Variovorax paradoxus: one gene and its partner. The protein of the gene in region 1 interacts with the protein of each later gene in a pairwise test. Links are inferred from orthologs where the notes say so. Each region holds a gene or a part of one and is shown in the gene's direction. Other genes may lie near its edges.

What was found. Proteins that work in one complex are often made in the same cells at the same time.
Region 2: the proteins of QHG62_RS12250 (region 1) and rlmB interact in binary tests that used the Escherichia coli proteins (3 or more experiments, as listed by UniProt). The link is inferred for Variovorax paradoxus from one-to-one orthologs.

Annotation. Positions count from the first base shown.
Region 1 is NZ_CP123990.1:2,514,962-2,519,789, forward strand. Bases 1,365-4,353 are described here. They hold QHG62_RS12250 (NAD(P)H-hydrate dehydratase), read left to right. Parts: upstream 1,365-2,121; coding sequence 2,122-3,585; downstream 3,586-4,353. Other genes in these bases: QHG62_RS12245 (D-amino acid dehydrogenase), read left to right, coding at 1,365-2,070; QHG62_RS12255 (SDR family oxidoreductase), read right to left, coding at 3,602-4,353. Also shown: QHG62_RS12240 (amidase), read left to right, coding at 1-763; more of QHG62_RS12245, read left to right, coding at 814-1,364; more of QHG62_RS12255, read right to left, coding at 4,354-4,366; rnr (ribonuclease R), read right to left, coding at 4,421-4,828. UniProt on the Escherichia coli protein: Bifunctional enzyme that catalyzes the epimerization of the S- and R-forms of NAD(P)HX and the dehydration of the S-form of NAD(P)HX at the expense of ADP, which is converted to AMP.
Region 2 is NZ_CP123990.1:1,832,164-1,836,845, forward strand. The notes cover bases 987-3,829. They hold rlmB (23S rRNA (guanosine(2251)-2'-O)-methyltransferase RlmB), read left to right. Parts: upstream 987-1,956; coding sequence 1,957-2,703; downstream 2,704-3,829. Other genes in these bases: QHG62_RS09005 (hypothetical protein), read left to right, coding at 987-1,901; QHG62_RS09015 (NAD(P)/FAD-dependent oxidoreductase), read right to left, coding at 2,714-3,829. Also shown: QHG62_RS08995 (arylesterase), read right to left, coding at 1-203; QHG62_RS09000 (ABC transporter ATP-binding protein), read left to right, coding at 202-924; more of QHG62_RS09005, read left to right, coding at 921-986; more of QHG62_RS09015, read right to left, coding at 3,830-3,922; QHG62_RS09020 (NAD-dependent succinate-semialdehyde dehydrogenase), read right to left, coding at 4,057-4,682. UniProt on the Escherichia coli protein: Specifically methylates the ribose of guanosine 2251 in 23S rRNA.

The DNA of each region.
Region 1 (4,828 bases):
CGTTCCGGCCGACGGTGCCCTGCCGCTGTCGACGACCTTGGACACCGTGTGCGCCATGACCCGGTCGGTGCGGGATGCCATCACGGCGCATGAAGTCCTTGCGGCGCGCCGGGTCACCGCAGGTGCGGCCGCTCTAGGGGCATACCGGCTGGCCGTCGTGAAGAACGTATTCTTCGACGACATCGAGCCTGCCGTGGCCCGTGCCTTTGACGACGCGCTCCGAACGCTGCGCGCCGGCGGCGCCCATATCGAGGAAATCGCGCTGCCGGAATTGGCAGAGCTGCAGGCCATCAATGCCACCGGCGGCTTCTCCGCGGCAGAGTCGTACGCCTGGCACCGGCTGCTGCTGGAGCGCAGCGGCGCCGGCTACGACCCGCGCGTTGCACAGCGCATCCTCAGGGGCGCCGGCATGAAGGCGCACGAATACATCGACCTCGTGAATGCCCGGCGCGCATGGATCGCCCGCGTCGAAGCAGCGCTCGCGCCGTACGACGCCGTGCTGTCGCCAACGGTTCCGATCACCGCGCCTCCCATCGAGAGCGTGGCGCCTGGCGCCGAGCGCGACGAAGAGTTCTTCCGCGTCAACGCGCTGCTGCTGCGCAACCCGTCGATCATCAACATGCTCGACGGCTGCGCCATTTCGTTGCCCTGCCATGCCGCCGGCGAGTTGCCGGCAGGCCTGATGCTGTGGCACGCCGCACTGCACGACGATGCCGTTCTCGCGATTGCCTTACAAACGGAACACGCACTGCGAAGACAATAGCTGCACGCCTATCGACCGGCGTCAGCCATCTCTTCTTACTCAAGCATTCAATGAAAATCGCGATCGTGGGCGCCGGGATCATCGGCGTCACCACCGCCTGGGAACTGGCTTCGGACGGCCATGAAGTGTCTGTATTCGAGCGCCGCGGTGCAGCGGCCGAGGAAGCCAGTTTTGCCAATGCGGGCGTGGTCGCACCGGGTTATGTAACGCCTTGGGCCGCCCCGGGCATGCGTGCCAAGGTTCTGCGTTCGCTGCTCTCGTCTCACGGTGCCGTCAAGCTGCGCTGGCCGCTGAGTTCGCGCGACATTGGCTGGATGTCGCGCTGGCAGAAGGCCTGCAAGCTCGAAACCTACCTGGCCAACCGTGCCCGCATGCAGCGCCTGGCTTTCTACAGCCGCACTCGCCTGCATGAGGTGACTGAAGCGCGCGAACTCAGCTATGAGCGCAGCGACGGCTACCTTGTGTTGCTGCGCTCCAAGCGCGAGAAAAAGCTGGTGCAGCCCGGCCTCGACGTCCTGCGGGCGGCGGGCAGCGTCTTTCGCGAAGTCGATGCCGACGAGGCCCGGCGCATCGAACCTGCGCTCAGCACCGACACCGCACTTGCAGGCGCCATCTACCTGCCCGAAGACGAGGTGGCCAACTGCCGCCAGTTTGCGCTGCTGCTCAAGTGGGAGGCCGAGGCGCTCGGCGCCGAGTTTCATTTCAATTGCGACATTGCGCCGCTGAGCCGCGCCGAGCCCACCTCCCTCTCGCTTGCGAGCGGTTCCCCGCCGCTGCGTTTCGATGCGGTAGTGGTGTGCGCCGGACTTGCCTCGGCGTCGCTGCTGCGGCCGCTCGGTCTTCGGATTCCGCTCGCCCCCATCTACGGCCATTCCGTCAGCGCGCCCATTCGCGAATCGCTCAACGCGCCGCGCAGCGCGGTAATGGATGAACGCTACAAAGTCGCAATTTCGCGGCTGGGCCAGCGCGTGCGCGTGGCCGGCAGCGCGGAAATCGGCGGCTCGCTGGCCACCATGAACCCGTCCGCCGTGCAAACACTCTACAAGGTGCTGCACGACTGGTTCCCTGGCGCAGTCACGCTGCAGTCGGGCGTTCAGCAATGGAAGGGCGCACGGCCGATGCTGCCCGACGGCCCCCCGGTGCTGGGCGCCAGTGGCGTGCCGGGCGTCTGGCTCAACCTGGGCCACGGGTCGAGCGGCTGGGCGCTGTCGTGCGGCAGTGCGCGTGTGGTGGCCGACCTGATCAGGGGCCGCGATGCGGGCGTCGACCTGGAAGGGCTGGGCGTCGAGCGGCTCTACCTTCGCTAGATTCCGCAGTTCCCTCGGTAGCTGGCTGCTCAAGGGCGGCAAAATGGTTCGATGCAGCGAATCACGTCCGGCACGGTCGCCAATCTTTTCGACATCGCGGCAACGCGTCGCATCGAGCAAGCGGCGGCAGCCGCCCTCCCTGCCCATACGCTGATGCAGCGCGCCGGCCTGGCTGTAGCCCGGCTGGCCATGGCAATCGCGCCGCATGCGCGCACGATCTGGATAGCATGCGGGCCCGGCAACAACGGCGGCGACGGTTTCGAAGCGGCCGCGCAGCTGCAGCACCGGGGGTTTTTGCCGATCGTCACTTTCACCGGCGATGAAAATCGGCTGCCGGCGGATGCGAAGGTGTCGCTTCGCCGAGCCAGGGATGCCGGCGTGATCTTCGCGCCGACCCCGCCCGCCACCTATGGACTGGCCATCGATGCGCTGCTCGGCATCGGCGCCGCCCGGCCGATCGAGAACCCCATGGCCGAATGGCTTCGCCAGATGCATTCGACAGCCCAACCGGTGCTCAGTGTCGATGTGCCTTCGGGGTTGAATGCCGACACCGGGGTTACAAGCATTCCTGGTTGCTCGGATGCCGCATCGACTCGTTTCTGCATCACCTTTCTGAGCCTCAAACCAGGCCTTTTCACGGCACAAGGCCGGGATTCGGCAGGCACGGTGTGGTTCGATGACCTGGGTTGCGGCAGCGGCATCGCCGAAGCGCCCGCCGCATGCCTTGCGGGCATGCCCACGGCAGCACCGCGCAGCCACGCGTCGCACAAAGGCAGCTACGGCGATGTCGCCGTGATCGGCGGTGCCTCCGGCATGGCCGGCGCAGCGCTGCTGGCCGCATCGGCCGCATTGCATGCCGGTGCCGGACGCGTGTTTGCCGGGCTGCTCGACCCGAGCGCGGCCCCGGTCGACGTGGCACAGCCCGAACTGATGCTGCGCGATGCCGATACGCTGGATCTTTCCGGCATGACTGCGGTTTGCGGATGCGGTGGAGGTACAGCCGTACGCGCGGTGCTGCCACGCGTATTGGCGACGGCGGCCGCACTGGTGCTCGATGCCGATGCATTGAACGCCATTGCCGGCGACAGCGCCCTTCAGGCGCAACTGGCATCACGCACGCGGCGTGGAAAACCCACCGTCATCACCCCGCATCCTCTCGAAGCCGCACGCTTGTTGAACTGCACGGCCGCGGACATTCAGGCGGACAGGCTGGCAGCTGCCCGCAAGCTGGCCTCACGCTACGGCGCCATTGCCGTACTCAAAGGCTCGGGAACGGTCATTGCAGGCAGCAGCGGGAGGCCGCCTGTGCTGAACCCGACCGGGAACGCAGCGCTTGCAACCGCCGGCACGGGCGACGTGCTGGCCGGGATGATTGGCGCCGCGCTGGCCTCGGGGCAACCGCCCTTCGAGGCCGCGCACCACGCCGTCTGGCGCCACGGCCACATCGCCGACACCTGGCCGGCCGATGCGCCGCCCCTGACGGCCGGCGCGTTGGCGCGCCAGGCACCCGGTTGACGAGGTCCTGGAGGCCCTAGCCGCGTCCGACGAAGGGCATCTTCGTCGCCATCACGGTGTGGAACAGCACGTTGGCTTCCAGCGGCAGGTTTGCCATGTAGAGCACCGACTGGCCGACGATCTTGACGTCCATCAGCGGCTCGATCGCAAGCTCTCCGTTGGCTTGCGGCACGCCCTTGGCCATGCGCGCAGCCAGTTCGGTCATGGCGTTGCCCACGTCGATCTGGCCGACCGCGATGTCGTACTTGCGCCCGTCGAGCGATGCGGTCTTGGTAAGGCCCTCGACCGCATGCTTGGTCGCCGTGTAGGCGGGCGAATTCGGCCGGGGCGCCGTGGCCGAGATGGAACCGTTGTTGATGATGCGGCCGCCTCGCGGGGTTTGCGCCTTCATTGTGCGGAACGCCTGCTGGATGCAGAAGAACATGCCGTTCAGGTTGATGTCGACCACTCCGCGCCATTGCTCCGGCGTCCAGTCTTCGAACGGGCCCGGCGGGTTGCCCACGCCGGCATTGTTGAACAGCAGGTCGACACGGCCGAAGCGTTCGACCACGGCGGCGAACAGCGCCTGCACCGATTCGGCGTTGGCCACGTCGGTGGGCACTGCAAACGCGCGTGCGCCGGCGCCCGACTCTTCCGCCACCTGCTCCAGTGGCTCGGGGCGGCGCCCCGCCAGCCCCACGCTCCAGCCGTCGGCCAGCAATGCGAGCGCCGCGGCGCGTCCGATGCCTGTGCCCGCGCCTGTGACGATGGCGATGCGGCCCTTGTTGTTTTCCACGCTCATGCTCAGTGTCTCCTTCTCAGCTTGTCTGTCTTGCTTGTATATGGATGCGATGCATCATGTGCGGCGCGGTGGCTTGCGCCCCTTCATCTTGTTGGCAGCCTTCTTCACCGCCGACTTGAAGGCTTGCATCGCAGATTGAGGTCCTGCCGCGGCAGTGACTGCGCGGTCGCCGCGCTGTTCGGGGGCCGCCTCGGCCTTGTGGCGCGAACTGCGCTTGGCTGATGCCTTGACCGGCACGCCGGCCGAGCCCACGCCCTTGTCCTTCATGGCCCGCGACGTGAGTTCTTCACCCTCGCGCACCAGGCGGAAATCGATCTTGCGCCCGTCCAGGTCGACCCTGCTCACCTGCACCCGCACGCGGGTGCCGATGGCATAGCGGATGCCGGTGCGCTCGCCGCGCAGTTCCTGGCGCATTTCGTCGAACTTGAAGTATTCGCCGCCCAGTTCCGTGATGTGCACCAG
Region 2 (4,682 bases), 680 kb from region 1 along the record:
GCAAGCCGCTTCTCGAGCAAGGGCACCCAGCCTTCGCCGCGCTTCAGGCCGTACTCGGCACTGAGCGAGTCGCCAAGCACCAGAATGACCGGCTTGCGAGCCGCCGCAGGCTGGGCCTGCGCCAGTGCCGATGTCCCTGCAATGCCGGATGCGGCGGCGGTCAAGATAAAGTCACGTCGATTCAAAACGAAAAGCCTTTCCATGTCCCAACTCCCGTCTGAAGCCATTGTCGCCGTCGAGCACGTGTTCAAGTCCGTTACAGACTCGACCGGTACGCTGGACATTCTGCAGGACATCGATTTCACCTTGGGCGCGCGGGAAACCGCCGCCATCGTGGGGGCTTCGGGCTCCGGCAAGAGCACCTTGCTGTCGATCATCGCGGGGCTGGACACTCCCACGCGCGGCACGGTCAAGCTCGCGGGCGACGACATCTTTGCCATCGACGAGGACGCGCGCGCGGCCCTCAGGGCGCAGCGCGTGGGTTTTGTCTTCCAAAGCTTCCAGCTGCTCGGCAACCTGAGCGCGCTCGAAAACGTGATGCTGCCGCTGGAGCTGGCCGGCCGCAAGGATGCCCGAAAGGCCGCCACGGAGATGCTCGGGCGGGTGGGGCTTGGGCAGCGGCTTGGCCACTATCCCAAGGTGCTCTCGGGCGGCGAACAACAACGCGTGGCGCTGGCCCGGGCCTTTGTGGTCCAGCCGGCCCTGCTGCTGGCCGACGAGCCGACCGGCAGCCTCGACTTTGCAACCGGCGAACAGGTCATGCGCCTGATGTTCGACCTGAACCGCGAGCTCGGCACCACGCTCGTGCTCGTCACCCACGACCGCGGCATTGCGGCCCAGTGCGAGCGCCGCATCACCATCGAAGCCGGGCGCATGGCGCTCAATGAGTCCAAGCCTGTGCTCGTGGCCTCGCTCGAGGCATGATCGTTCCCCAGTTCTGGGCCGAAGGCCGGATTCAGGAGCGCGTAGCCGGCAAACAAATCACCGTGCGGCGCCATGGCTGGTCCGACGACAGCCCGATTGCCGCTCAAATGCATGCCGACCGGCGCACGCGAGAGGCGTTCGACCGCATAGCCGGCGGTGAAGAGCTCAATCGCCGCGAGCGCAAGCTGGCCTACAACGGCGCCCAGGGCGTGCCCATCCGCGAAGAAATTGTCGAACGGCAGGGCGACACCGTCATCACCCGCAACAGCTACGGTGCGCGCTGCCTCAACACGCCCAACGTGCTTTTCGTCGACATCGACTTCGACGAGCCGCTGCGCGGCAGCGTGGTGGGTTTTGCGCTGGCGCCCGCGCTCATTGCGGGCATCGTCGGCGGCTGGACCGCCAAGACCTGGCTGGGCGGGCTGATCGCAGCCATCGTCGTCTTCATCGTCGCCTACCGCATTGGCTTGGCCAGAAAGCGGGGCGAGGCCAGCGGCAACCCCGCGCCTGAAAAGCGCGCGGCCGAGCGTATCGGGCGCTTCGTTCAACAGCACCCCGATTGGCACCTGCGCCTGTACCGCACGCCGGCAGGCTTTCGGGTGCTGGCGATGCACGATGTCTTCAGCCCCGCCGACCAGGCCGTGGCCGAATGCTTCGAAGCGCTGGGCGCCGACAAGACCTATGCGCGCATGTGCCGCAACCAGAACTGCTTTCGCGCCCGCCTGAGCGCCAAGCCCTGGCGCATCGGCATCGGCGAGCACATGCGGCCGCAGCCGGGCGTGTGGCCCGTTTCGCCCGAAAAGCTGCCGCTGCGCGACGCCTGGGTTGCGCGCTACGAAAAGGTCGCCGAAGGCCATGCCGCCTGCCAGTACCTGGAGAGCGCCGGCAACAGCGCCAGCGTGCATCCGAACGCGCTGGCCGTGCAGGAACTGCACGACGAAAAAACCCGGGCGCACAGCGGATTGCCGATCGCCTGAAGGTCGCCTGACGATTGCTTGAAAGAGAAGGCGCGCAGCCCTCGATAATCGGGGGATGTCTTCTCCCAAAGTGATCTTCGGCTTTCATGCCGTTGGCGTGCGCATCAAGACCGCGCCGAAATCGGTGCTCGAAGTGATGTTCGACGCCAGCCGGCGTGATGCGCGTATGAAACAGTTCATTGCCCGCGCGCAGGAGGCCGGCGTCCGGCTGGTCGAGGCCGACGGACTGCGCCTCGCCAAGCTCAGCGGCAGCCACGGCCATCAGGGCGTCGTGGCGCGCGTAGAGCCCGTTGCGCAGATCCGCTCCCTCGACGAACTGCTCGAAGGCCTCGAAGAAGCCGGCACCGTGCCGCTTTTGCTGGTGCTCGACGGCGTGACCGACCCCCACAACCTGGGCGCCTGCCTGCGCGTGGCCGACGGCGCCGGCGCGCACGCGGTCATCGCACCCAAGGACCATGCGGCCGGCATCAACGCCACCGTGGCCAAGGTGGCGAGCGGCGCCGCCGAAACGGTGCCGTATTTCATGGTGACCAACCTGGCGCGCACGCTGAACGAACTGAAGGAACGCAGCATCTGGTGCGTGGGCACCAGCGACGATGCGCCCGGCACCATCTACCAGAGCGATCTCAAGCGGCCGTTGGCGCTGGTGCTCGGCGCCGAGGGCGAGGGCATGCGCCAGCTCACCCGCAAGACCTGCGACGAACTGGTGAGCATTCCGATGGCCGGCGCGGTCGAAAGCCTGAACGTCTCGGTGGCAAGCGGCGTGTGCCTGTACGAGGCAATGCGCCAGCGCAGCGCCTGAATCTGCCCGGCTAGCTCCTTCGCAAGGGGCTGGCCTTGCGGTGAAAGTACACGAGCTCCGCCATGCGCCGCATCGGGGGCGTACCCAGCAGGCGGTTGAACATCCAGTCGCTCTGGAAATTATCGAAGGCCCAGCGCAGCGCGCGCTTGAGCCTGAAGCGCGGATAGCTGCGCACGAACCACCCGGCCGGGTCTTCCACCTCGCCCCGCAGAAAGCGCGCAATGGCGTCGCCGGCGCGCTCTCCGTGCTGCAACGCGGTGTGAATGCCGCCGGCCGTCACCGGCGACACCATGCCGGCTGCGTCGCCCACCAGCAGCGCGCGCTCGCGCGCCACCACGGGCAATACGCCGCCGCACGGAATCATCCCTGCACGGATTGCAATGGGCGGTGCATCGCCAGGCGAGACGACCGAGGCGATCTTTCGCAGCAGCGGATCGAGCCGAAGCGCCGGTGCGTCCTGTGCGCCCATGCGGCGGGCAAGCCCGATCTGGCTCACGCCGACGCCGTCGAGCGCCCATCCGATATAGCCGGGCGCCAGTTGGCGGTCGATAAAGCAATGCAGAAAGCCGGGTTCCATGCGTGCGCCTAGGTATTCGTGTTCCACCCCGTAGAGAAAGCGCGTGTTGCGCGACAGCCCCAAGGCTTTGGCAACACGCGAGTGCGGGCCGTCCGCACCCACGATGTAGCGGGCAGAGATGCAAGTGCCGTGGGAGGGCCCGTGCCCCAGCGGAATCTCCCAGCGGCCGTTCAGCCACAGTGCCTGTTCGAACAATGAGCCAAGCTGCACGTCGACCCTGCTGGCCCGCGCCGAGCCGACCATCCAGTCGAGCAGCGTGGGCGCATCGGTGGCCCAGAACCAGTAGCCCGGGGCATGCAAGTCCACGTGGCGCATGTCGGGCGAGTAAAGCCGCACGCCGTCAATGCGGCGCACCAGGGCGGGCGGTACTTCGGCAAGCCATGGCACCGTATCGACCGCATCCTTCACGATGATGCCGGTGGTGTGCAGCTTGGCGCCGGCGCTGGACTTCTTCTCCAGCACCATGACGCTGAGCCCGGCCAGTGCCGCAGCGCGGGCGCAAGCCAGCCCGGCAAAGCTCGCTCCGACTACAAGCAGATCGACCTGTGCAGTCGAAATCCGCCCGCCGGCCATCGGCGGCGCGGGAGCGGCAACAGCAGAAAGCGGGGAATCGAGGCGGGAGAAGGAGCTGGAAACGAGCATGGGGCGAGCTGACCTGTGGCGTTGAGCACCGCAACTTGCGGTGCGCACGCGAAGTTAGCTACGCCGTGTGCGCGCGATGTGAAGCCTGTGTGAAATGAAAGGCAGGCAACGCTGTCAGGCGCGGCGCCGCTACGCTAGAGCTGGCCTTGGCACACATACTTGAGGTGCATGTAGTCGTCCAGTCCGTGCACCGAGCCTTCGCGGCCGTAGCCCGATTCCTTTACGCCGCCGAAGGGCGCGGCCTCGGCGGCCAGGGCGCCTTCGTTGATGCCGACGATGCCGGATTCGAGCGCCTCGGTCACGCGCCAGATGCGGCGCACGTCGGTCGAATAGAAGTAGGCGGCAAGACCGAAAGGCGTGCTGTTGGCGGCCGCGATCACCTCGGCCTCGGTGTCGAAGCGCGTGACCGGCACCACGGGGCCGAAGGTTTCTTCGCAGCTGCACTCCATGGATGGATCGGCATTCACCAGCACCGTGGGCGCATAGTAGTTGGGGCCTTTGCAGCGCGCGGAACGCAGGCGCTCTCCGCCGACGACCACGCGCGCGCCCCGTGCCACGGCATCGCGCACATGGCGCTCCATCTTGTCGACCGCGCGGGCATTGATCATCGGGCCGATCTGCGAATCGGGCTCGGTGGCCGGGCCGACCTTGAGCGCGCCCACGCGCGCCGCCAGCTTGTCGACGAAGGCGTCGTGCACCCTGGACTGCACAAAAACGCGGTTCGGGCTCACGCAGGTCTGTCCGCCGTTGCGGAACTTGG